Regions from separate parts of the Streptomyces sp. NPDC096311 genome, predicted to be linked through region 3. Evidence: riboswitches for the same ligand, from Rfam matches in the RefSeq annotation. Region 3 holds a riboswitch; each other region holds the start of a gene.

Region 1 (5,091 bases), on a different contig from region 3:
CGGTCCGTACGACCACCGCGTAGTTGAAGAAGACGTGCGCGAGCAGAATCGCCCAGACGGTGGTGTCCAGCCGTACACCCCACAGCTGGTCGAGGAGTCCGCCCCGGCCCACCAGGGCCAGGAACGCCGTACCGACCACGACCGTCGGCAGTACGAACGGGACGGTCACCACCGCCCGCAGCACCTGCTTGCCCCTGAAATCGAAGCGCGCGAAGACATACGCGCCGGGGAGCGCGATCAGCAGCGTGAGCGCCGTGGAGGCGAGCGCCTGCCAGGTGGTGAACCACAGGACGTGCCGGATGTCGGACTGCGCGAGCACCTCACCGATCCGTCCGAACCGCCAGGCCCCGTCGATCTTGAGGCCACGGGCGACGATCGCGGTGACGGGATAGGCGAAGAAGACGGCGAAGAACGCGACGGGCAGGGCCATCAGCCCCATCCGCGTCACGCTCTCCTTGCGGCTCCTTCGAGGCGCTACTTCAGTACGAGCGAGGTCCACGACTTGACCCACTGGTCACGGTTGCCGGCGATCTTGGCAGGGGCCAGGGTCTCGGGGTTCTTGGCCTGCGGGCCGAACTTCACGAACTCCTCGGGTACCTGCGCGGTCTCGCGGACCGGGTACACGAACATGTTCAGCGGCATGTCGTCCTGGAATTTGACGCTGATGAGGAAGTCGAGAAGCGCCTTGCCGCCCTTGGTGTTCTTCGCGTTGCTCAGCAGCCCCGCGTACTCGACCTGGCGGAAGCAGGTGCCGCTCGCGACCCCGGTCGGCGCGGTCTTCGGCTTCGGATCGGCGTAGATCACCTCGGCGGGCGGGGAGGAGGCGTACGAGACGACCAGCGGCCGGTCGGCCTTGGCCTTCTTGCCGCCCGCGGACCCGGAGAACTCGTCGTTGTAGGCCTGCTCCCAGCCGTCGACCACCTTCACGCCGTTGGCCTTGAGCTTCTTCCAGTAGTCCTGCCAGCCTCCCCCACTCTCGGCTTCGCTCGAGCGGGAGGTGCCCCCATCCCCGTACTTCGCAGCGGTCCCGAGCAGGAAGCCGAGGCCGGGCGAGGACGTGCCCGCGTTCTCGGTGACGAGGAGGTTCTTGTACGCGGGCTTGATCAGGTCGTCGAAGGAGGCCGGCGGGGCCAGCTCGTGCTTGCTGAAGTAGGCCTTGTCGTAGTTGACGCAGATGTCACCGGAGTCGATGGGCGTGACCCGGTGCCTGTCCTGGTCGATCCGGTACTGCTGGACGATCTGGTCGGAGCCCTTGGCCTCGTACGGCTGGAACAGCCCGTTGTCGAGCGCGCGGGACAGCAGGGTGTTGTCGACGCCGAAGAAGACGTCGCCCTGCGGGTTGTCCTTGGTGAGGATGGCCTTGTTGACGGCCTGCCCGGCGTCGCCGTCCTTGAGGACCCTGACCTTGTACCCGGACTGCTTCTCGAAGTCCTCCAGCACGCTCTTCGACACGGCCCACGAGTCGTGGCTGACGAGCGTGATGGTCTTGGAGTCCCCGGCACCGCCGCTGTCGGAGGACCCGCACGCGGACAGCGTGACGAGGCCCAGCCCGATGACGGCGGCCGTGGTCGTCCTCTTGGTGATCACTGAATTCCTCCTGGGATGACCAGGAAGAGACGCGGCCCTGCCCGGGATCCTCGGAAGGTTCCCGGGCAGGGCGCAACAGCTTGAGTGATGCCCGAACTTCCTACCCAGAATGACCTGGGCAAGGTTCAGAGGGTCTGCGGCCCACCGGTGCTCCGGCTACCGCACTCTCAGCGCTGTGGCGCTCCCCTGTCGGAATATGAAGATGTGGTTGGACCTCGCCAGATTACCGCTCGGTGGCGGCGAGCTGACCACAGGCTCCGTCGATCTCCTGGCCCCGGGTGTCCCGGACGGTCACCGGCACCCCGTGAGCCGCGATCGCCTCGACGAAGGCCTTCTCGTCCTCGGGCCGCGAGGCGGTCCACTTCGAACCTGGTGTCGGGTTCAGCGGGATGAGGTTGACGTGTACGGGCTTGCCCCTGAGCAGCCGCCCGAGCCGGTCACCACGCCATGCCTGGTCGTTGATGTCCCGGATGAGGGCGTACTCGATGGACAGCCGGCGCCCGGACTTGGCCGCGTACTCCCAGCCGGCGTCCAGCACCTCGCGCACCTTCCACCGCGTGTTGACGGGCACGAGGGTGTCGCGCAGCTCGTCGTCCGGGGCGTGCAGCGAGATGGCGAGGCGGCACTTGAAGCCCTCGTCGGAGAACCGGTGGATGGCGGGCACCAGCCCGACCGTCGACACGGTGATCCCCCGCTGCGAGAGCCCGAGCCCGTCCGGCTCGGGGTCGGTGAGCGCGCGGATGGCGCCCACCACTCGCTTGTAGTTGGCGAGCGGCTCGCCCATGCCCATGAAGACGATGTTGCTCAGCCGCGCCGGGCCGCCCGGGATCTCGCCGTCCCTGAGGGCCCGCATCCCGTCCACGATCTGGTGCACGATCTCGCCCGTGGACAGGTTCCGGTCCAGCCCGGCCTGTCCGGTGGCGCAGAACGGGCAGTTCATCCCGCAGCCCGCCTGCGAGCTGATGCACATGGTCACCCGGTCCGGGTAGCGCATCAGCACGGACTCGACGAGCGTGCCGTCGAACAGGCGCCACAGCGTCTTGCGGGTGGTGTCCTGGTCGGTCGACAGATGCCGCACGACCGTCATCAGCTCGGGAAGCAGCGCCTCCTGGAGCTTGCCGCGCGCGGCGGCCGGGATGTCCGTCCACTCCGCGGGGTCGTGCGCGTACCGCGCGAAGTAGTGCTGCGAGAGCTGCTTGGCGCGAAACGGCTTCTCACCGATCGCGGCAACCGCCTCTTTGCGCTCGGCGGGCGTGAGGTCGGCGAGGTGCCGCGGCGGCTTCTTGGCTCCGCGGGGGGCGACGAATGTGAGTTCTCCGGGTGCAGGCATAACCCATCCAGTGTCGCAGATCAACTCCGGGGGCCCAGGCCAGAGCGGGGTGGGGGTGGTCACCCGTGGGCGTCCTCTGTCAGCTTCGGCCGTCCTCGCACGGCCCAGGGACGGCCCGGGACTCAGTCAGCCCCGACCAGCCACGTCCATGCCACGGCTCCATCGTCCGTCACTCCAGCTGCATGGGAGCGACCGGGAGCTGTTCCCTGTAGCGCCATGTGAAGGTACGGTCAGGTTCGAGATGGGCGTCCCCCCAGTGGATGGCATGGATGCCGTTTTCGGCGTCAGCCGTGAAGAACACACAGACCAGCCTGGTGGAAGCTCCCAGTTCCTCGAACACTTCGTGCAGCCCCAGGTACTCCTCGGTCGCCAAGTCCTCATCGACGTCAAACAGGCCTTCCGGAGGCTGCGGCCCGTGCGCCCGGAACAGCCGGTGCCGAGTGGGCGACGCATTGGCGGGCAACCGGGCTCGGTCCAGGGGCCTCGGCCTGTCCGCGTACCGGAACGGGAAGAGTGCGTGATCGTTGATCACCGCATACTCGTATCCGCGCACGTCTCGCACGGCTTCCCCCAGCTCGCGCGCCGTCTCCGCCAGGTTCTCGCGCACCACGCCCGCAAGGGCGACACCGTACGGACTCCGCTTCTTCAGTCCCGCGGCAAGGTGCGCGGCATGAGCTTTCCCGTGCGCCTGGACCAGTTGCACCGGGACCGCAGCGGCAAGCGTGCCGGCATGCCGCCCAAACCGCTCGACGGCCCAGGCCGACGGTCCTACCGGATAGCCACCCAACACCGACATACAGTGCTCCCCTCCCCAGGTCCCCGCCTCTGAACTGTGTGACACGTACACGAAGAGCACACAAGGGGGCGATCTGGCCAGGGCGCGGCCGCGCACGCTCGTTCCTCAGAACAGCCACAACTGATCACGGGCGGCTCTGACCTGCGGCCGCCTAATCGATCAATACTCTGACCTGCTGCTGAGCTGTCGGCAGTTGTCGACGTTGGTCACCATCGAGCGCCCTTCCACAATTTCGACACGTATTCGACTGCAGTAGCCAACAGCCATCCTCTTCGCTGAACGCGAGACGCGGTCTCCATGCATATCTGATCCGCACCTCTATAGGGATCGGTCATCGGCGGTCAAATGCAGGCCGCCGCCGGGTCGCTGATGGGTGATTCGGGTCGGCTGTCGCGCATCGGCCGACAGAGGTGGACGGGGATACGCTAGGGGCATTGCGGACAAACTGTGCGTTATCGGCGGCGAACCTCAGAATTGATGAGCAAGAAGTCCCCGTCCGCCGGGCCCCTAAAGGCCGACGAAGGAGGCGCAGAACGTGACTGCTGAAGGGACTTGGCTGGGCAGCATGCTGGCGGCGGTGGAGAAGGCACCGCCGGTGGAGTCAGTCGCCGTGATGGCGCAGGTCCTGCAGGAGCAGATCGCCGCGGTCGAGGTGTCCTTCTTGATCACGGAACTCGGTGGCAGAGCTCTCGTACGGCTGACCGGGGCTGCTCTTGAGGGTGACAGGGGGCAGCCAGAGCAGATCGAGCTCTCCGGCACTGCCTACGACCGGGTGATCCGCTCCCAGCACCTGCAGCTGGAGGTCGGTGAGCGCTCTGGAGAAGCCGGGGCGGCCCCGGTCCGCGTCCTTGCGCCGGTGACCGACCGCGGGGATGCGATCGGTGTGCTGGAGCTGACCCTGCCGGCACCGCCAGACCGGAAGACGACACGACTCATCTCTGAGGCCGCCCACGCTCTGGCCTATGTGGTGATCGTCAACCGGCGCTTCACCGATCTGTATGAATGGGGCCGCCGCACCACACGGCTGTCTCTGGCAGCCGAGATCCAGCATCGCCTGCTACCCGATTCCTTCACCTGCGATGCCGGTCGGTTCACCGTCGCGGGAGCGCTGGAACCGGCCCACGACATCGGCGGGGACACCTTCGACTACACCCTCGACCGTCACGCCCTGCACCTGTCCCTCACCGATGCCATGGGCCACGACGTGCAGGCCGCACTGCTGGCCACTGTGGTCGTCGGCGCCCTGCGTAACGCCCGGCGGGCGGGCGCGGACCTGGTCGCCCAGGCCGAGGACGCCCATCAGGCGGTCGCCCACTACGCCGACCACACCCATCAGGCCGTCGCCGACCAATCCGACCGGGTGCATCAGGCGGTCGCC
Region 2 (5,091 bases), on a different contig from region 3:
CCGCCGAGCAGGGTGTCGACGCCGCGGGCGGTCTGGTCGGTGAAGACGGCCGCGCCCCACAGTCCGAGCGCCTGGACGGCCACGAAGGACACGGCGATGCCGGCCAGGGTGTACCAGAACATGCGCGGGCGGGACGCCGTACGCGGCAGATAGCGGCTGAAGTCGCTCGCGTACGGGGCCCACGACAGCGCGAGGCTGAGCGCGATCGTGCAGGTCAGGACGAAGGCCCCGGCCCGGTCGGCGCCGTGGGCGGTGGCGGCGGGGGTGGTGTGGGCGCCGCTCAGGAGCTTGACGGTCAGGGCCACGAACGCGGCGGCGAGGGCGAAGGTCATCACGGTCTGGAGCCGGTGGATCACCTCGTAGCCGAGGACGCCGAGCGCCCCCTGCGCCGCCATCATGACGAGCACGCCCAGCCAGAACGGCCAGCCGCACAGCTGGGCCAGCGCGTCCCCTCCGAAGAGGCCGATCAGCGCGTCCCAGGCGATGGACGAGAGCCACTGCAGGGCGCCGGGGACGACCACCGCCCGGCCGAACGCGAGGCGGGCGAGGGGCAGCTGTCCGGCGCCGGTCTGGCTCCCCCAGGTGCCGAGGTACGCGGTCGGTACCGCCCCCAGAAGGGTGCCCAGCACGACGGCGGCGAGCGCGGTGGAGAAGTCCAGGCCGAGCGCGATGCCGACGGTGCCGGTGAACACGCCGGTCATGGTCAGGTTGGGGGCGAACCACACGGTGAACAGGCGGCCGGGGCCGCCGTAGCGGTGGTCCTCCGGGACCGGGGCGATTCCGCGCGCCTCGACGTGCAGATCCCCCGGGGCGGTGGGCATCCGCCCGTCGAACACGCCCTGCGGGCCTCCGACGGCCACCTCACCGCGAGCGTTACGGGCATACGGCAACGACATGAGACATCCCTCCGCCAGTCCTAACTGGTTCAGGTTCGACGGGTGTGATCTCAGCCCTCGTGCGGGGCACCCCGTGTCCGGTTCGGCGGTCAGGATAGCCCGGCGGGCGCGGTCTGCCCCAGGGGGAGGTGCCCGCGCGGGCCGTACGCCCCCGCGGCTACGCGTCGACGCGCGGCTCCTTGCCCTGGTACGCCGCGGTCAGCAGCGCCAGTACACCGTCCACGGTGACCTCGCGCGGGTTCGGGTACGGCTGTCCGGCGGCCTGCTCGGCGGCCACCGCCAGGTCGGTCTCCTTGAGGCCGAGTTCGGCGAGGCTCCGGGGGGCGCCGAGGCTTCCGGCCAGGGCCCACAGGGCGTGGGGGACGTCGTCGGCGCCGCCCAGGGCGCGCGAGAGCGCCGCGACAGCCCGGGGTGCGGCGGGCGCGTTGTAGGCGAGGGCGTACGGGAGGACGACCGTGTGCGTCTCGGCGTGCGGCAGGCCGAAGGTCCCACCGAGGACGTGGCACAGCTTGTGGTGCAGGCCCATGGTGGTGGCGCCGAGACAGGCGCCGCAGAGCCAGGCGCCGTACAGGGCCCGGCCGCGCGCGTCGAGGTCACCGGGGGCGGCGGCCACCAGCGGCAGGGCCTGCGTCATCGCCCGTACGCCCTCCTCGGCCATGAGCGAGACGAGGGGCGAGGCGTCGGGCGCGTAGAGGGCCTCGACGGCGTGGGCGAGCGCGTTGACGCCGCTGGTGACGGTGAGGGGGACGGGGAGCGAGAGGGTGAGTTCGGGGTCGTAGACGACGCTGCGGGGCTGGACGGCGAAGTCGCGTCCGGTGCGCTTGGCGCCGTGCTCGGTGAGTCCCCAGACCGGGGTCATCTCGGAGCCGGAGTAGGTGGAGGGCACGGCGATCAGGGGCAGACCGGTGCGCAGCGCGATCGCCTTGCCCAGGCCGATCGCCGAGCCGCCGCCGACCGCGACACACCCGTCGGCGCCGGCCGCGCGCGCCGCCTCGACGGCCCGGTCGGCGACCTCGACGGGTACGTGCATCCGGGCCTCGGCGTGCAGCCCCGCGCAGGCCTCGCCCAGGGCGTCCGCGACCGCGCGTGCCGTGTCCTCGCCCCTGCTGCCGCAGACCACCAGCACCCTGCGCAGCCCGAGCCTGGCGGCCTCGTCGGGGGTCGCGGAGACGGCGGCGCCGGGCCGGAAGACGATCCGCGCGGGCCGGGTCTCGTAGGAGAAGTCGAGCGGGGTGTTCCTGTCGGCCATGGTGCTCATTCCGGTTCCAGTACGAGGTCGAAGCGGGCGTGGCGGAAGGGGTTCGGGACGCCGAACTCCCGTGCCAGGGACGGGTCGTCGGTCTCTGTGAAGTCCTGGACCAGGCTCTTCTTGACGGCGAACACCGCGTCGGAGTCCAGGTAGTCGCTGCCCGCGACGAAGATGTGCGTGGTGACCGGGGTGTGGCCCTCGGCCGAGGCGATGAAGTGGATGTGGGCCGGGCGGTAGGGGTGCCGGGCCGTGGCGCGCAGCAGTTCGCCGACCGGGCCGTCGGTGGGGATCGGGTACGGGCTCGGTACGCAGGTGCGGAACCAGAAGCGGCCTTCGGCGTCGGCGGTGAACAGTCCCCGCCCGTTGCCGGCCGGCTGCTGTACGTCGTAGTAGCCCTCGGAGTCGGCCTGCCACACGTCGAGCACCGCGCCCGGCAGCGGGGTGCCGCCCTTGCCCAGTACCCGGCCGCTGACCACGCACGGCTCGCCCCTGCCCACCAGGTCGATGTTCGCGCCGAGTGCGCGGATCGGCGATCTGGTCAGGTGGAACGGGCCGAGGACCGTCGACTCGGTGGCACCCGGGCCGCGGTGGCCGCCCAGCGTCTCCAGGAGCATGGACACGCCGAGCACGTCCGACAGCAGGATGAACTCCTGGCGGGTGTCGGTGCACTGTTGCCCGGTCGCGGTGAGGAATCCGATCGCGCGTTCCCATTCCGCCATCGTCGGCTCCGTCTCGCGCACGAAGTCGTGCAGATGACGGGTGAGCGCGCCGAGCAGTTCACCCAGCCGCGGATCGGCCGTGCCCCGCAGGCTGTCGACGACGGCGTCGGTGATGCCGTGCGTGAAGTCGGTCGTGGCCTCCGCTGTGGCATCGGCCGTCGTCGGACGGTTCGGTTCGTCTGTCATGCCGCTCCTCGTGGCGCTATCGGGACTGGTCGCCGGCGGTGCCCGGGTCCACGAAGTGGAAGCCGGGCTCGGGAAACCTGGCGAACGCCCGGTGGGGCACGGACGAGGTGTAGGCACCCGCGAGGGAGAACACCACACGGTCGCCGGCCCGCAGCCCCGGCGCCCGGACGTCGCGGACCAGGACGTCCCTGGAGGTGCTCAACTGGCCGGTGAGCGTGACCCGTTCACGGCGTACCACGGGCCGCGGCCAGGAGTAGGGCCACGCGTCCACTTCGAGTACGGACCAGGGCTGGTCGGGCCACGGCTGGTCGGGCCTCCTGGACGCCGACGTGCGCAGGTTCACCCCGCCACCGCGGACGACGGCGAAGTCCTCGCTCGCGCCGTGCTCGACGTCCAGCACCTCGCTCGCGTACCAGCCGCAGTACGCGGTCAGCGCGCGACCGGGCTCGATACTCAGCGTCAGTTCCGGGTGCGCGGCGACGAGTCGGGCGAGTCCCTCGCCGTACGACTGCCAGTCGAAACGGCGTTCGGGGTGTTCGTAGTCCACCGCCATGCCGCCCCCGACGTTCACCTCGGTGAGGCGCAGGCCGTGCCGCGCGGCGAGTTCCGCCGTCCAGGCGACGACGCTCTCGGCCACCGCGAGGTGTTCGGGGGCGTGCAGGCCGGTGGCCAAGTGGGCGTAGACGCCGCGCAGTTCGAGGTTCGGGTAGCTGCCGTCGGTGAGCAGGCCGACGATCGTGTCCGCCTGTGCCGGGGCGAGGCCGGAGGTCCTGCGGCCACGGCCGCCGTCGGCGAGCAGATGGTCGGCCACCGGGAGGTCGAAGCGCGGCAGGACCGCCACCCGGCCGTCCGGAGCGTGCCGCTGGGCCAGCCCGGCCAGCATGTACAGCTCGTACTCGCTCTCCACGAGGAAGCGGGTCACGCCCCGCTCCAGCGCGTCCAGGAGCTCCGTCGGGGTCTTGTCCTGGCCGCCGAAGGCCAGTGGATGGTCCGGCGCCGCCCGGGAGACGTGGTCCAGTTCGCCGGCGATGGAGACCTTGTAGCCGTCGACGTACGGGGCGAGTGCGGTCAGGATCTCCGGCTCCCGGTTGGCCTGGGTCGCGTAGTACAGCTCGACGCACTCGGGCAGCGCGGCCCGCACCGACGCGGCGTGTGCGCGCAGTGCCGCCAAGTCGTACACATAAGCGGGAAGTTCGGTGGGCGGCAGGGTCAGGATGCGGTCGCGCACCGCGAGTGAGGGTGTGTTCATGGGGCACTCCGGGTCGTGTGGCGCAGGATACCGTCGGCACGCGACGAAGGCGGCGGACGGGGCCCGGAGTGACGGCCCGGCGGACGGAGACGGTCGGGAACATGACACGTGCCACGGCAGCCGCCGAAATCGACGGAGCCGGATCGACGCGCTCCCCGTGCCGGGCCGGATCCACACGCTCTCCCTGCGGGGCCGGATCCACACGCTCTCCGTGCGGGGCCGGTCGGTTCCGGCGGGGCACCACGGGCGTACCGACCGAGCGTCCGGTTCGGCGCGGTGGCCGGGAGCCGGGAGACCGGCGGCGCCGTGCTCCCGCACGCCGACGCCTGCGCTCGCAGGGCCCGCGCCCTGTGGCATCCCACCATCATGCTGATCCGCGACTCCATACCCGAGGCCCCACACGATCTCTACCCGGCGGGAGATCCTTCGGCACCTCGAGCGGTCGGCGGTCTACCGGAACACGACGCGGTGCCCGACCCCGGGTCGGGGTCGGGCACCGCGTGTGGGTCGGTCAGCAGGTGGCGGAGGCCGGGAGGCCGCCGTACTGGTCGCCCTTGAGATAGACGGCGCTCACATAGCCCTCGGCCAGTCGCACCCAGACGTCGTTCACGTAGCCGTTGTCGCGGATGGTCTCGCCATGGGTCCAGCAGGAGGCGCCACGCGGCTGCCCGGCGGTGACGTGCCCGGTGATGCCGGTGGTGGTCGAGGGCCCGGAGCGGACGTTGACGTTCACATACGGCGTGACGGCGTACGGCAGCCCCGCCGCCGCGGCCTGCGCCCCGGCCGCGCCGG
Region 3 (5,091 bases):
GCGGGCGATGCGCCTGCTGGAGGCCGTTGCCGCGCGCGAGCACGGGGCGCCTGCGAAGCAGCTCGCCCGGGAGGCCGGGCTTGCGCTGCCGACGGCCTACCACCTGCTGCGGACCCTGGTCCACGAGGGCTATCTGTGCCGTGACAAGGGGCTGTTCTTCCTCGGTGAGGCCGCCGAGCGGTTGGGCAGTAGCGGAGCGCAGCAGAAACGTCGCAGCACGGTGAGCGCGACGCTTGCCCAGTGGCGCGATTCGATCGGTGCACCCGTGTACTACGCGGTCTACCGTGACGGCGAGATCGAGGTCATGTGTGTCGCCGACACCCCAGGGAATCCGGCGGTGGAGGAGTGGGCGGACTTCCGGGAGACCGGACACGCCCACGCGATCGGCCAGTGTCTGCTGTCCCAGCTCGACGAGAAGGCCCGTCGGGATCATCTCGACCGCTACCCCGTGCAGTCGATCACTCCCTATACGGTGCGTGACAACGTCAGTCTGCTGCGGCGACTGGAGCGGACGGGACGGATGGAACCCGTCGTCGAGCGCCAGGAGTACGCGCTGGGCACGGTCTGCGCGGCCCTTCCCATCACGGTCGGCACAACTGCCGCCGCAATGGCCATTTCTCTCCCTCTTCACCAGGCCGATCGACTGCTGCCTGCGGCACGACAATTGCAAGGTGAGATCGGCAGACTACTGGGGACACTCTCGATCTCTATCAGCATCTGAAAACTCACTCCTTGTGATCTCTTGTGTACGTTGAGCAATATTTCAGCAGAGTCAGGGGGATGATTCCTGGCCAGTCGACGGCAAACGACGGGGTAGGCGATGCGCGAGTCGGTCCAGGCAGAGGTCATGATGAGCTTCCTCGTTTCGGAGGAGCTCTCTTTCCGCATTCCGGTGGAGCTGCGATACGAGACCTGTGATCCCTACGCCGTGCGGCTGACCTTCCATTTGCCCGGCGACGCGCCCGTGACCTGGGCGTTCGGGCGGGAGTTGCTGATCGATGGCGTGGGACGGCCGTGCGGTGACGGGGATGTGCACATCGCGCCCGCCGACCCGGAGGCGTTCGGTGAGGTGCTGATCCGGCTCCAGGTGGGTGGTGACCACGCGCTGTTCCGGTCCGGGGCGGCGCCGCTCGTGGCCTTCCTCGACCGCACGGACAAGCTGGTGCCGCTGGGGCAGGAGCGTTCCCTCGCGGACTTCGACGCCCATCTCGACGAGGCGCTGGACCGCATCCTGGCGGAGGAGCAGAGCGCGGGCTGAGCCCCAGCACCCCCCAAGCGGAGTAACGCTTCCTCACCGGGGACGAGGGCGCGGGGAGGCTTCAGTGCTTGCGGCGACGGCCCTTCCCGCCGCGCGCCGGCGCCCGGCTCTCGACAGGCTCCGTGGCGGCGGCCGGGACGGCCGGACGGTCCGCGGAGACCACCAGGGCGGCCAGCAGCGTGGTCACCGGCACCGAGGCGACCAGGCCGATCGAGCCGACCAGGGTGCGCACGATCTCTTCGGCGACCAGTTCGCTGTTCGCGACCGTGCCCACACTGCTCTGCGCGATCGAGAAGAGCAGCAGCAACGGAAGCGCGGCACCCGCGTACGCCAGGACGAGCGTGTTGACGACCGATGCGATGTGGTCACGGCCGATCCGGATGCCCGCACGGTACAGATCGCGCCAGCCCATCGTCGGGCTGGCCTCGTGCAGTTCCCAGACCGCCGAGGTTTGCGTCACCGTCACATCGTCAAGCACACCGAGCGAACCGATGATGACGCCCGCGAGCAGCAGACCGCTCATGTCGATGGACGGATACAGGCCATGGATCAGACCGGTGTTGTCGTCAGTGTTGCCGGTCAGCGCCGCCCAGCCGATGAACTCCGAGCCGAGGATGCCGATCAGCACCAGGGAGAGCAGGGTCCCCAGCACCGCCACGGACGTACGGGCCGAGAGGCCATGGCACATGTAGAGCGCGATCAGCATGATCGCGCTCGCCCCGACTACGGCCACGACCAGCGGATTCGAGCCCTGAAGGATCGCGGGCAGGATGAAGAAGGTCAGGATCACGAAGCTGATGGCCAGTGCTACCAGCGCCATGACACCGCGCATCCGGCCCACCACCACGACGGCCAGCGCGAAGATCCCGGCGAGCAGCGCCATCGGGAACTTCCGGTTCACATCGGTGACCGAGTACTGCAGGTCCCTGGGCGCGGAGGGCTCGTAGGCGGCCACGACCTTCTCGCCCTCGTGCAACTGCCGTGACTGGTCAGGCTGGATGATCTCCGTGAACGTGCGGTTCTTGTCCTTGCCGGTGTCGATCCGGATCGTCGCCTTTTTGCAGTCGCCCGTCGCCTCTTGTTGCGCGGAGGAGCCCTCGGCGGTGGACGTGTCGCCGGTCGAGGTCTCCCCCGACGCGTTCACGGACTTGCAGCTGACCTTGTCGACCTTGGTGACCGTGGCCTGCTGGGTCTGTCGGTCGAAGCCGACGCCGGTGCGTTCGTGGGAAGGGGCGCCACCGGGCCAGAGCACCGCGAGACCTACAACGACCGCGGCGGCGAAGGGGATCAGGATGGCCGCGATGACCTTGCGCAGATGCTTGGAGACGGGCGTGGCGGGCCCATGGCTGTGACTGTGCGAGTGCCCAGACCCGTGCCCTTCCCCAGACCCGTGCCCGTCTCCAGGGCCGTGCCCGTTCCCCGGTCCAGGTCCCTTCCCAGGCCCGTCCCCAGACCCGGATCCATGTCCGTGTCCGCCCCCGGGGCCGTGCCCGTGTCCCTCACCCGGTCCGTGCCCATGCCCGACTCCTGGACCGGGGCCGGGGCCACCACCCGGCCCGTGCCCGCGGCCGTCTCCGGAACCAGGCCCATAGCCGTCTCCGGGACCGCGTCGGCGCGGCGGCTCGGACGGCGGGAACGGGGGCTGCTGCGTTGTGGTCACCGACCGATCATCGCAAGAACGGCGAGGGCCCTCTGTTCACCGCGCCAGATATGACGCTAGCGTGGAGTCACCTTTGCACACGCGGGAGCTCGGAGCACCGGGCTGAGAGGGCGCTGACCTCCGTCTTAGCGATGTTTCACGTGGAACGAGTGATGTTTCACAAGGGACATCGGCAGACGGAATCCGCTGCGTCGACCGCCGAACCTGTTACCGGGTAATGCCGGCGTAGGGAGTAGGTCTCATGACCAACAAGGACGTACGCACGCCTGCCTCCAGCCAGATGGGCGAGGCGCCTGCCGCGCCCGAGGGCGAACAGCCGCGGGAGGCCGGGAAGTCCATCGGCTGGCACAAGGGATACGTCGGGGGTTCGCGCCCCGATCTGCGGGTGCCGGTCCGTCAAGTGCACCTCACCAACGGGCAGTCCGTCACGCTGTACGACACCTCCGGCCCGTACACCGATCCGATCGTCGACACCGACGTGCGCAGGGGCCTCGCGCCACTGCGCGAGAACTGGATCATCGCCCGCGGTGACACCGAGGAGTACGCGGGCCGTCCCGTCCGTCCCGAGGACGACGGAATCAAGCACACCTCACCGCGCGGGGGCCTGCGCAACCTCGACGCGGTCTTCCCGGGGCGGCCGCGCCAGCCGCGTCGAGGCCGTCCCGGAGAGGCGGTCACGCAGCTCGCGTACGCCCGGCGGGGCGAGATCACGCCCGAGATGGAGTTCGTGGCGGTCCGCGAGAACGTCGACCCCGAGGTCGTACGCGAGGAGATCGCCGCCGGTCGCGCGGTGCTGCCCGCGAACGTCAACCACCCGGAGATCGAGCCGATGATCATCGGCAAGCGGTTCCTGGTGAAGGTCAACGCCAACATCGGCAACTCCGCCGTCACCTCCTCCATCGAGGAGGAGGTCGAGAAGATGACCTGGGCGACCCGCTGGGGCGCGGACACGGTCATGGACCTGTCCACCGGCCGCAATATCCACACCACGCGGGAATGGGTCCTGCGCAACTCCCCTGTCCCCATCGGCACGGTGCCGCTCTACCAGGCTCTGGAGAAGGTGGACGGCCGCGCCGAGGAGCTGACCTGGGAGATCTACAAGGACACGGTCGTCGAGCAGGCCGAGCAGGGCGTGGACTACATGACGGTCCACGCGGGCGTGCGGCTGCCGTACGTGCCGCTCACCGCGAACCGCAAGACCGGCATCGTCTCGCGCGGCGGCTCGATCATGGCGGCCTGGTGCCTCGCGCACCACAAGGAATCGTTCCTCTACGAGAACTTCGAGGAACTCTGCGAGATCCTCGCGGCGTACGACGTCACGTACTCGCTCGGCGACGGGCTGCGGCCCGGGTCGATCGCGGACGCCAACGACGCGGCTCAGTTCGCGGAGTTGAGGACGCTCGGGGAACTCAACACGATCGCGAAGCGTTTTCACGTACAGACGATGATCGAGGGCCCGGGACATGTCCCGATGCACAAGATCAAGGAGAATATCGACCTTCAGCAGGAGATCTGTGATGAAGCTCCGTTCTATACGCTCGGCCCGCTGACGACGGACGTCGCGCCGGCGTACGACCACATCACCTCCGGCATCGGTGCCGCGATGATCGCCTGGTGGGGCACGGCCATGCTCTGCTATGTCACGCCCAAGGAGCACTTGGGCCTGCCCAATCGTGACGACGTCAAGACCGGCGTCATCACCTACAAGATCGCCGCCCACGCAGCCGACCTCGCCAAGGGGCACCCAGGTGCACAGGAATGGGACGACGCGCTGTCCGACGCCCGCTTCGAGTTCCGGTGGGAGGACCAGTTCAACCTGGCCCTCGACCCGGACACGGCACGGGAGTTCCACGACGAGACCCTGCCGGCCGAACCCGCCAAGACGGCGCACTTCTGCTCCATGTGCGGCCCGAAGTTCTGCTCGATGAAGATCAGCCAGAGCATCACCGAGCAGTTCGGCGGTACGGCAGCCGCGGGGGCGTCGGCTGAAGAGGTCGCCGAGGGGATGCTGCAGAAGTCTCGGGAGTTCGCCGCCGCGGGCAACCGGGTCTATCTGCCGCTCGCGGACTGATTCGCACGCACGCGCACTCGTGCCCGGAGCCGTTCGCCGCGTACATCAGGCGCAACGAACGGCTCCCGGGCCGCGTTCTCTCGGCAGACTGGGCCCATGACA
Region 4 (5,091 bases), on a different contig from region 3:
CGAGCATGTCACGCACGGTGCGTGCGCGATCAGTCCTGGTGGAAGCAGATCCGAGGGCCATACCCGCAGGTTAGTCAGGGGGCGGCGGTCTCCCAACCGAACCGACGTCAATTGTCCGATTTGTCGACTTCTTGTCCACCCCTCGGACACCTGTTGGGACAACCGGTCCGATCGTCATCGACCATCGACGCGCCCGTGGGCACGGCCTGTACCTGACGCGGCCGCCCCTTACGCCTGACGCAGCCGCTTCGCGAATTCTCCCGCCGCCGCGCCGGGATCCGCCGCCTCGGTGATCGCCCGTACGACGACGACGCGGCGGGCGCCCGCCTCCAGGACCTCGTCGAGGTTGCCGAGGTCGATGCCGCCGATGGCGAACCAGGGGCGGTCGGTGACGAGCGAGGCCGTGTAACGGACCAGGCCGAGGCCTGGGGCGTGGCGGCCGGGCTTGGTGGGGGTGGGCCAGCAGGGACCCGTGCAGAAGTAGTCCACGCCGTCCTGGGCGGCGGCCGCCGCGGCCTCGGACTCGGCGTGCGTGGAGCGGCCGATCAGGACCTCGTCGCCGAGGATCGCGCGGGCGGCGGGGACCGGCAGGTCACCCTGGCCCAGGTGGAGTACGTCGGCGCCGATGGCGTGGGCGACGTCTGCCCGGTCGTTGACCGCGAGGAGCTTGCCGTGGCGGGCGCAGGCGTCCGCGAAGACCTGGAGGTGCTCCAGTTCCTCGGCGGCCTCCATGCCCTTGTCGCGCAGCTGCACGATGTCGACGCCGCCGGTCAGGACCGCGTCCAGGAAGTCGGCGAGGTCCCCCTGACGCCTGCGGGCGTCCGTGCAGAGATAGACGCGGGCGTCGGCGAGGCGGGTGCGGGCGGCGTTCTCGGGCATGCGTGTGTCCCCCGTGGTGCGGTGCGTACGGATGTCGTACGCACCCTACGGACGTGGTGCGGTGCGTACGGACCGCGGCGGCCGGGGTGGTCCGGGGCCGGCCGTGGTCCGTACGCCGGAGGGTCGGTCGAATCAGACGGCGAGCGCCTGGGCGCGGCGCTTCACCTCCGTGCCGCGATTCTCGCTCAGAGCCTGCGCGGGGGTGCCGGGCAGGCTCGGGTCGGGGGTGAAGAGCCACTCGAGCATCTCTTCGTCGGAGAAGCCGTCGTCCCGCAGGAGCGTCAAGGTGCCGGTCAGGCCCTTGACGACCTTCTGCTCGTTCCCGTCGATGAAGGCGGCGGGGACGTGCAGCGCGCGGTTGTCACCACGGCGTACGGCGATCAGCTGGCCCTCCTTGACCAACTGCCGGACGCGGGTCACCTCGACGCCGAGCTGTTCGGCGATGTCGGGGAGGGTGAGCCAGGCGGGGACGAGAGCATCGATCTTTGCGTCAATCTCGGTCACGGGACAAGCCTGCCATCCCGGACTGACACTCGGTACCCGAGCGCCCCCCGGACCGCCGTCCGGGCGACGCAGACCGGGCGGTCATGCCGTGGCGTCCTTCAGAGGGCGGGAAGGGTCGGCCAGGACGTCCGGATGCATGGGCATGCCCGCCTCGATGAGGCGGCGGCCCTGGGCCAGGTCACGGGGACGCCCCACGGCCAGCAGGGCGATGAGGCGGCTCTCGCGGAGCCAGCACACCGTCCAGGCCGCGCCCGACGGGTCGCCCCGCCAGATGGTCGTATCGGCGGGGGTGTGATGGCCGACGTACTGGACGAAGCGGCCGAACTGCTCGGACCAGAAGTACGGGACCGGGTCGTAGGCCGCCGGGGCCTCGCCGATGATGTTCGCCGCGACCGTGCGCGGCGCCTGGAGGGCGTTGTCCCAGTGGTGGACGAGGAGGCGCTGCTCGTAGCGGCCCGACGGGAAGGAGGCGCAGTCGCCGACCGCGTAGACGTCCGGCACGGAGGTACGCAGGTGGTTGTCGGCGACCACTTCGCGGTGGGCACCGAGCTCGATGCCGGAGCCGGCCAGCCAGGCGGTGGCGGGGCGCGCGCCGATGCCGACGACCACGGCGCCCGCCGGCACCCTCGTGCCGTCGTCAAGGATCACCGCGCCGGGCTCGACGCGCTCCACACGCGCGTGGGTGCGCAGCGACGCCCCGCTGTCCGCGTACCAGGCGGTCATCGGCGCGGCCACCTCCGCGGGCAGCGCGCCGGCCAGCGGCCGGTCGGCGGCCTCGACGACCGTGACCGCGCACCCGGCCTCACGTGCCGCCGTCGCGAACTCCGCACCGATCCAGCCCGCCCCGACGACCACGATGTCGTGCTGCTGGGCGAGCACGGGGCGCAGCCGCTCGGCGTCGTCCAGGGTCCGCAGCAGATGGACGCCGGGAACGCCCTCGGCGCCCGGCAGCTGGATCGGTTCCGCGCCGGTCGCGAGGACCAGGACGTCGTAGGGCACCGGTCCTGCCTCGGTGTCCAGCTCATGGTCCGCGGGGCGCACGCCCAGCGCCTCGCAGCCGAGCCGCAGTTCGATGTCCAGCGCCTCGAAGTCGATGTCGAAGGCGGAGCCCTCGGCCTTGCCGAGCAGCACCGCCTTGGACAGGGGTGGCCGGTCGTACGGCTGGTGCGGCTCGGCGCCGATCAGCGTCACATTCCCGGTGAATCCCTGTTCCCGCAGGGCGACCGCCGTCTGTACGCCGGCCATGCCCGCGCCCACGATGACGACCCGCCGTGCCGTACGCACCTGTGCCCGCGTCTGCTCGCTCACCTGATCACCATAGACAACTGACAATCTGTCAGTCAGGGGACGTGCGCAGTGACCTGTTCCACAACGCTCGTACCGCTTCCGTCCTGGGACTCCCACTCCCAGGTCTCCTCCAGGCGCAACCGTCCGTCGGGCAGCTCCACGACCACGGACACGCAGTGGCCCGACGAGGTGCTGCCGTCGTGCTTCAGCTGCACGTAACGGAAGTCGAGGCGGTCGCCCTCCCGCGTCCCCACGAGGTGACCGCGTACGACGTCCCCGCCCGCGTACTCGGCCCAGATCTCGCCGTCCTTCTCGTGGTACGTGAACCGGGTGCGCGTACCGACCTGCCCGGGGGCCTGGTCGGCGACCGGGGCGAGGACCAGGCCGTCGAGCGTACGGGCCATGGGCGGAGGCTCCCTTACTGAGACATACGGCAGCGGCTAGGGTGGCCAACGTAAAGCACTCGCGGGAGCCCGGACGCACCGGGCTGAGAGGGAGGCTGGCGGCCTCCGACCGTACGAACCTGATCCGGGTCATGCCGGCGAAGGGAGGGGCTGGACGCCCATGTCGCCTACGCGTACACCTGCACGTTCCTCGGATGCGCCGTCATCGGACGCACGTGCGTCAGACGTCCTCGTCATCGGGGGCGGGATCATCGGTCTGGTGACCGCCTGGCGGGCCGCGCAGCGCGGGTTCACCGTCGCGGTCGTGGACCCCGAGCCGGGCGGCGGGGCGGCACGGGTGGCCGCCGGAATGCTCGCCGCCGTCACCGAGCTGCACTACGGCGAGCAGACCCTGCTGGGCCTGAACCTCGCCTCCGCGCGCCGCTATCCCGACTTCGCCGCCGAACTCACCGAGGCGAGCGGCCAGGACCTCGGCTACCGCCGGTGCGGCACGCTGGCCGTCGCGCTGGACGCCGACGACCGGGCTCACCTGCGCGAACTGCACGCCTTGCAACACCGCTCGGGGCTCGAATCGGAGTGGCTCAGCGGCCGGGAGTGCCGCCGTCTGGAGCCCATGCTCGCGCCGGGCGTGCGCGGCGGGCTGCGGGTCGACGGCGACCACCAGATCGACCCGCGCCGGCTCGCGAAGGCCCTGGTCACGGCGTGTGAGCGAGCCGGAGTGGAGTTCCACCGGACGTGGGCGGAGCGCTTGACCGTCGTACGGGACCGGGCCGCCGGGGTCGTCACGACGGGCGGTGAACGGCTGGCGGCGGGACAGGTGGTGCTCGCCGCCGGGAGCCTCAGCGGAAAGCTCCCGGGCGTGCCTGCCGACGTACTGCCGCCCGTACGGCCCGTGAAGGGTCAGGTGCTGCGGCTGACCGTGCCGAAGCGGTACGCGCCGTTCCTGAGCCGGACCGTGCGGGCCGTGGTCCGCGGCAGCCAGGTCTACCTGGTGCCGCGGGAGAACGGTGAGCTCGTCGTGGGCGCCACCAGCGAGGAGCTGGGCTGGGACACGACGGTGACCGCGGGCGGGGTCTACGAGCTGCTGCGCGACGCCCACGAGCTGGTGCCCGGGATCACCGAGCTGCCGCTCACCGAGACGCGCGCGGGCCTGCGGCCCGGGTCGCCCGACAACGCGCCGCTGCTCGGCCCGACCGCGCTCGACGGGCTGCTGCTGGCCACCGGGCACTACCGCAACGGCGTGCTGCTCACGCCCGTCACCGGGGACGCCATGGCGCACGCCCTGACCACCGGCGAGCTCCCGGAAGAGGCCCGCCCCTTCACCCCCGGGCGCTTCAGCGCCGCACTCACGGAGCAGACCGTATGAACATCTTCGTCAACGGAGAGCGACGGCTCGTCGCCGCCGACACGGCCCTCGACGCGCTCGTCGCCACCCTCACCGTCGCGCCGTCCGGCGTCGCCGCCGCGCTCAACGAAACCGTCGTCCCGCGCACGCAGTGGTCGTCCACGGCCCTCTCCGAGGGAGACCGCGTCGAAGTCCTCACCGCAGTCCAAGGAGGCTGAACCATGGCCGACGATCCGTTTGTCCTCGGAGGTACGTCCTTCTCGTCCCGGCTGATCATGGGGACGGGGGGTGCGCCCAGCCTCGACGTCCTGGAGCGGTCGCTCGTGGCGTCCGGCACGGAGCTGACGACGGTCGCGATGCGGCGGGTGAATCCCGCGGCGCACGGCTCGGTGCTGTCCGTGCTCGACAAGCTGGGCATCCGGGTGCTGCCGAACACGGCGGGGTGTTTCACCGCGGGCGAGGCCGTGCTGACCGCGCGGCTCGCGCGGGAGGCGCTCGGTACGGAGCTGGTCAAGCTGGAGGTCATCGCCGACGAGCGGACCCTGCTGCCGGATCCGATCGAGTTGCTGGACGCCGCCGAGACGCTGGTCGACGACGGGTTCACCGTGCTGCCGTACACCAACGACGATCCCGTGCTCGCGCGGAAGCTGGAGGACGTGGGGTGCGCGGCGG

What was found. A riboswitch is a leader RNA that binds a small molecule or an ion and turns the genes downstream of it on or off. The one in region 3 is predicted to bind thiamine pyrophosphate.
Region 1: it holds a riboswitch for thiamine pyrophosphate, as region 3 does, so the genes downstream of both, ACIRA5_RS23510 (thiamine ABC transporter substrate binding subunit) here and thiC (phosphomethylpyrimidine synthase ThiC) in region 3, are expected to answer to the same signal.
Region 2: it holds a riboswitch for thiamine pyrophosphate, as region 3 does, so the genes downstream of both, ACIRA5_RS48205 (purine-cytosine permease family protein) here and thiC (phosphomethylpyrimidine synthase ThiC) in region 3, are expected to answer to the same signal.
Region 4: it holds a riboswitch for thiamine pyrophosphate, as region 3 does, so the genes downstream of both, thiO (glycine oxidase ThiO) here and thiC (phosphomethylpyrimidine synthase ThiC) in region 3, are expected to answer to the same signal.

Annotation. Positions count from the first base shown of each region.
Region 1 covers NZ_JBIWFN010000009.1:129,698-134,788, forward strand. Annotated here, with positions in the region: gene ACIRA5_RS23505 (ABC transporter permease) at 1-499, opposite strand, end outside; gene ACIRA5_RS23510 (thiamine ABC transporter substrate binding subunit) at 475-1,584, opposite strand; TPP riboswitch at 1,667-1,785, opposite strand; gene rlmN (23S rRNA (adenine(2503)-C(2))-methyltransferase RlmN) at 1,811-2,917, opposite strand; gene ACIRA5_RS23520 (hypothetical protein) at 3,087-3,713, opposite strand; gene ACIRA5_RS23525 (PP2C family protein-serine/threonine phosphatase) at 4,249-5,091, shown strand, end outside.
Region 2 covers NZ_JBIWFN010000031.1:51,328-56,418, forward strand. Annotated here, with positions in the region: gene ACIRA5_RS48205 (purine-cytosine permease family protein) at 1-896, opposite strand, end outside; TPP riboswitch at 886-980, opposite strand; gene ACIRA5_RS48210 (maleylacetate reductase) at 1,054-2,145, opposite strand; gene ACIRA5_RS48215 (dioxygenase) at 2,151-3,050, opposite strand; gene ACIRA5_RS48220 (alanine racemase) at 3,067-4,299, opposite strand; gene ACIRA5_RS48225 (SH3 domain-containing protein) at 4,811-5,091, opposite strand, start outside.
Region 3 covers NZ_JBIWFN010000022.1:93,751-98,841, forward strand. Annotated here, with positions in the region: gene ACIRA5_RS41705 (IclR family transcriptional regulator) at 1-721, shown strand, start outside; gene ACIRA5_RS41710 (SsgA family sporulation/cell division regulator) at 821-1,258, shown strand; gene ACIRA5_RS41715 (YibE/F family protein) at 1,320-2,918, opposite strand; TPP riboswitch at 2,990-3,167, shown strand; gene thiC (phosphomethylpyrimidine synthase ThiC) at 3,160-4,989, shown strand; gene ACIRA5_RS41725 (VWA domain-containing protein) at 5,086-5,091, shown strand, end outside.
Region 4 covers NZ_JBIWFN010000002.1:4,534-9,624, forward strand. Annotated here, with positions in the region: gene metF (methylenetetrahydrofolate reductase [NAD(P)H]) at 1-61, opposite strand, end outside; gene thiE (thiamine phosphate synthase) at 229-879, opposite strand; gene ACIRA5_RS04605 (Rv2175c family DNA-binding protein) at 1,012-1,383, opposite strand; gene ACIRA5_RS04610 (NAD(P)/FAD-dependent oxidoreductase) at 1,465-2,691, opposite strand; gene ACIRA5_RS04615 (hypothetical protein) at 2,724-3,074, opposite strand; TPP riboswitch at 3,126-3,237, shown strand; gene thiO (glycine oxidase ThiO) at 3,235-4,440, shown strand; gene thiS (sulfur carrier protein ThiS) at 4,437-4,637, shown strand; gene ACIRA5_RS04630 (thiazole synthase) at 4,641-5,091, shown strand, end outside.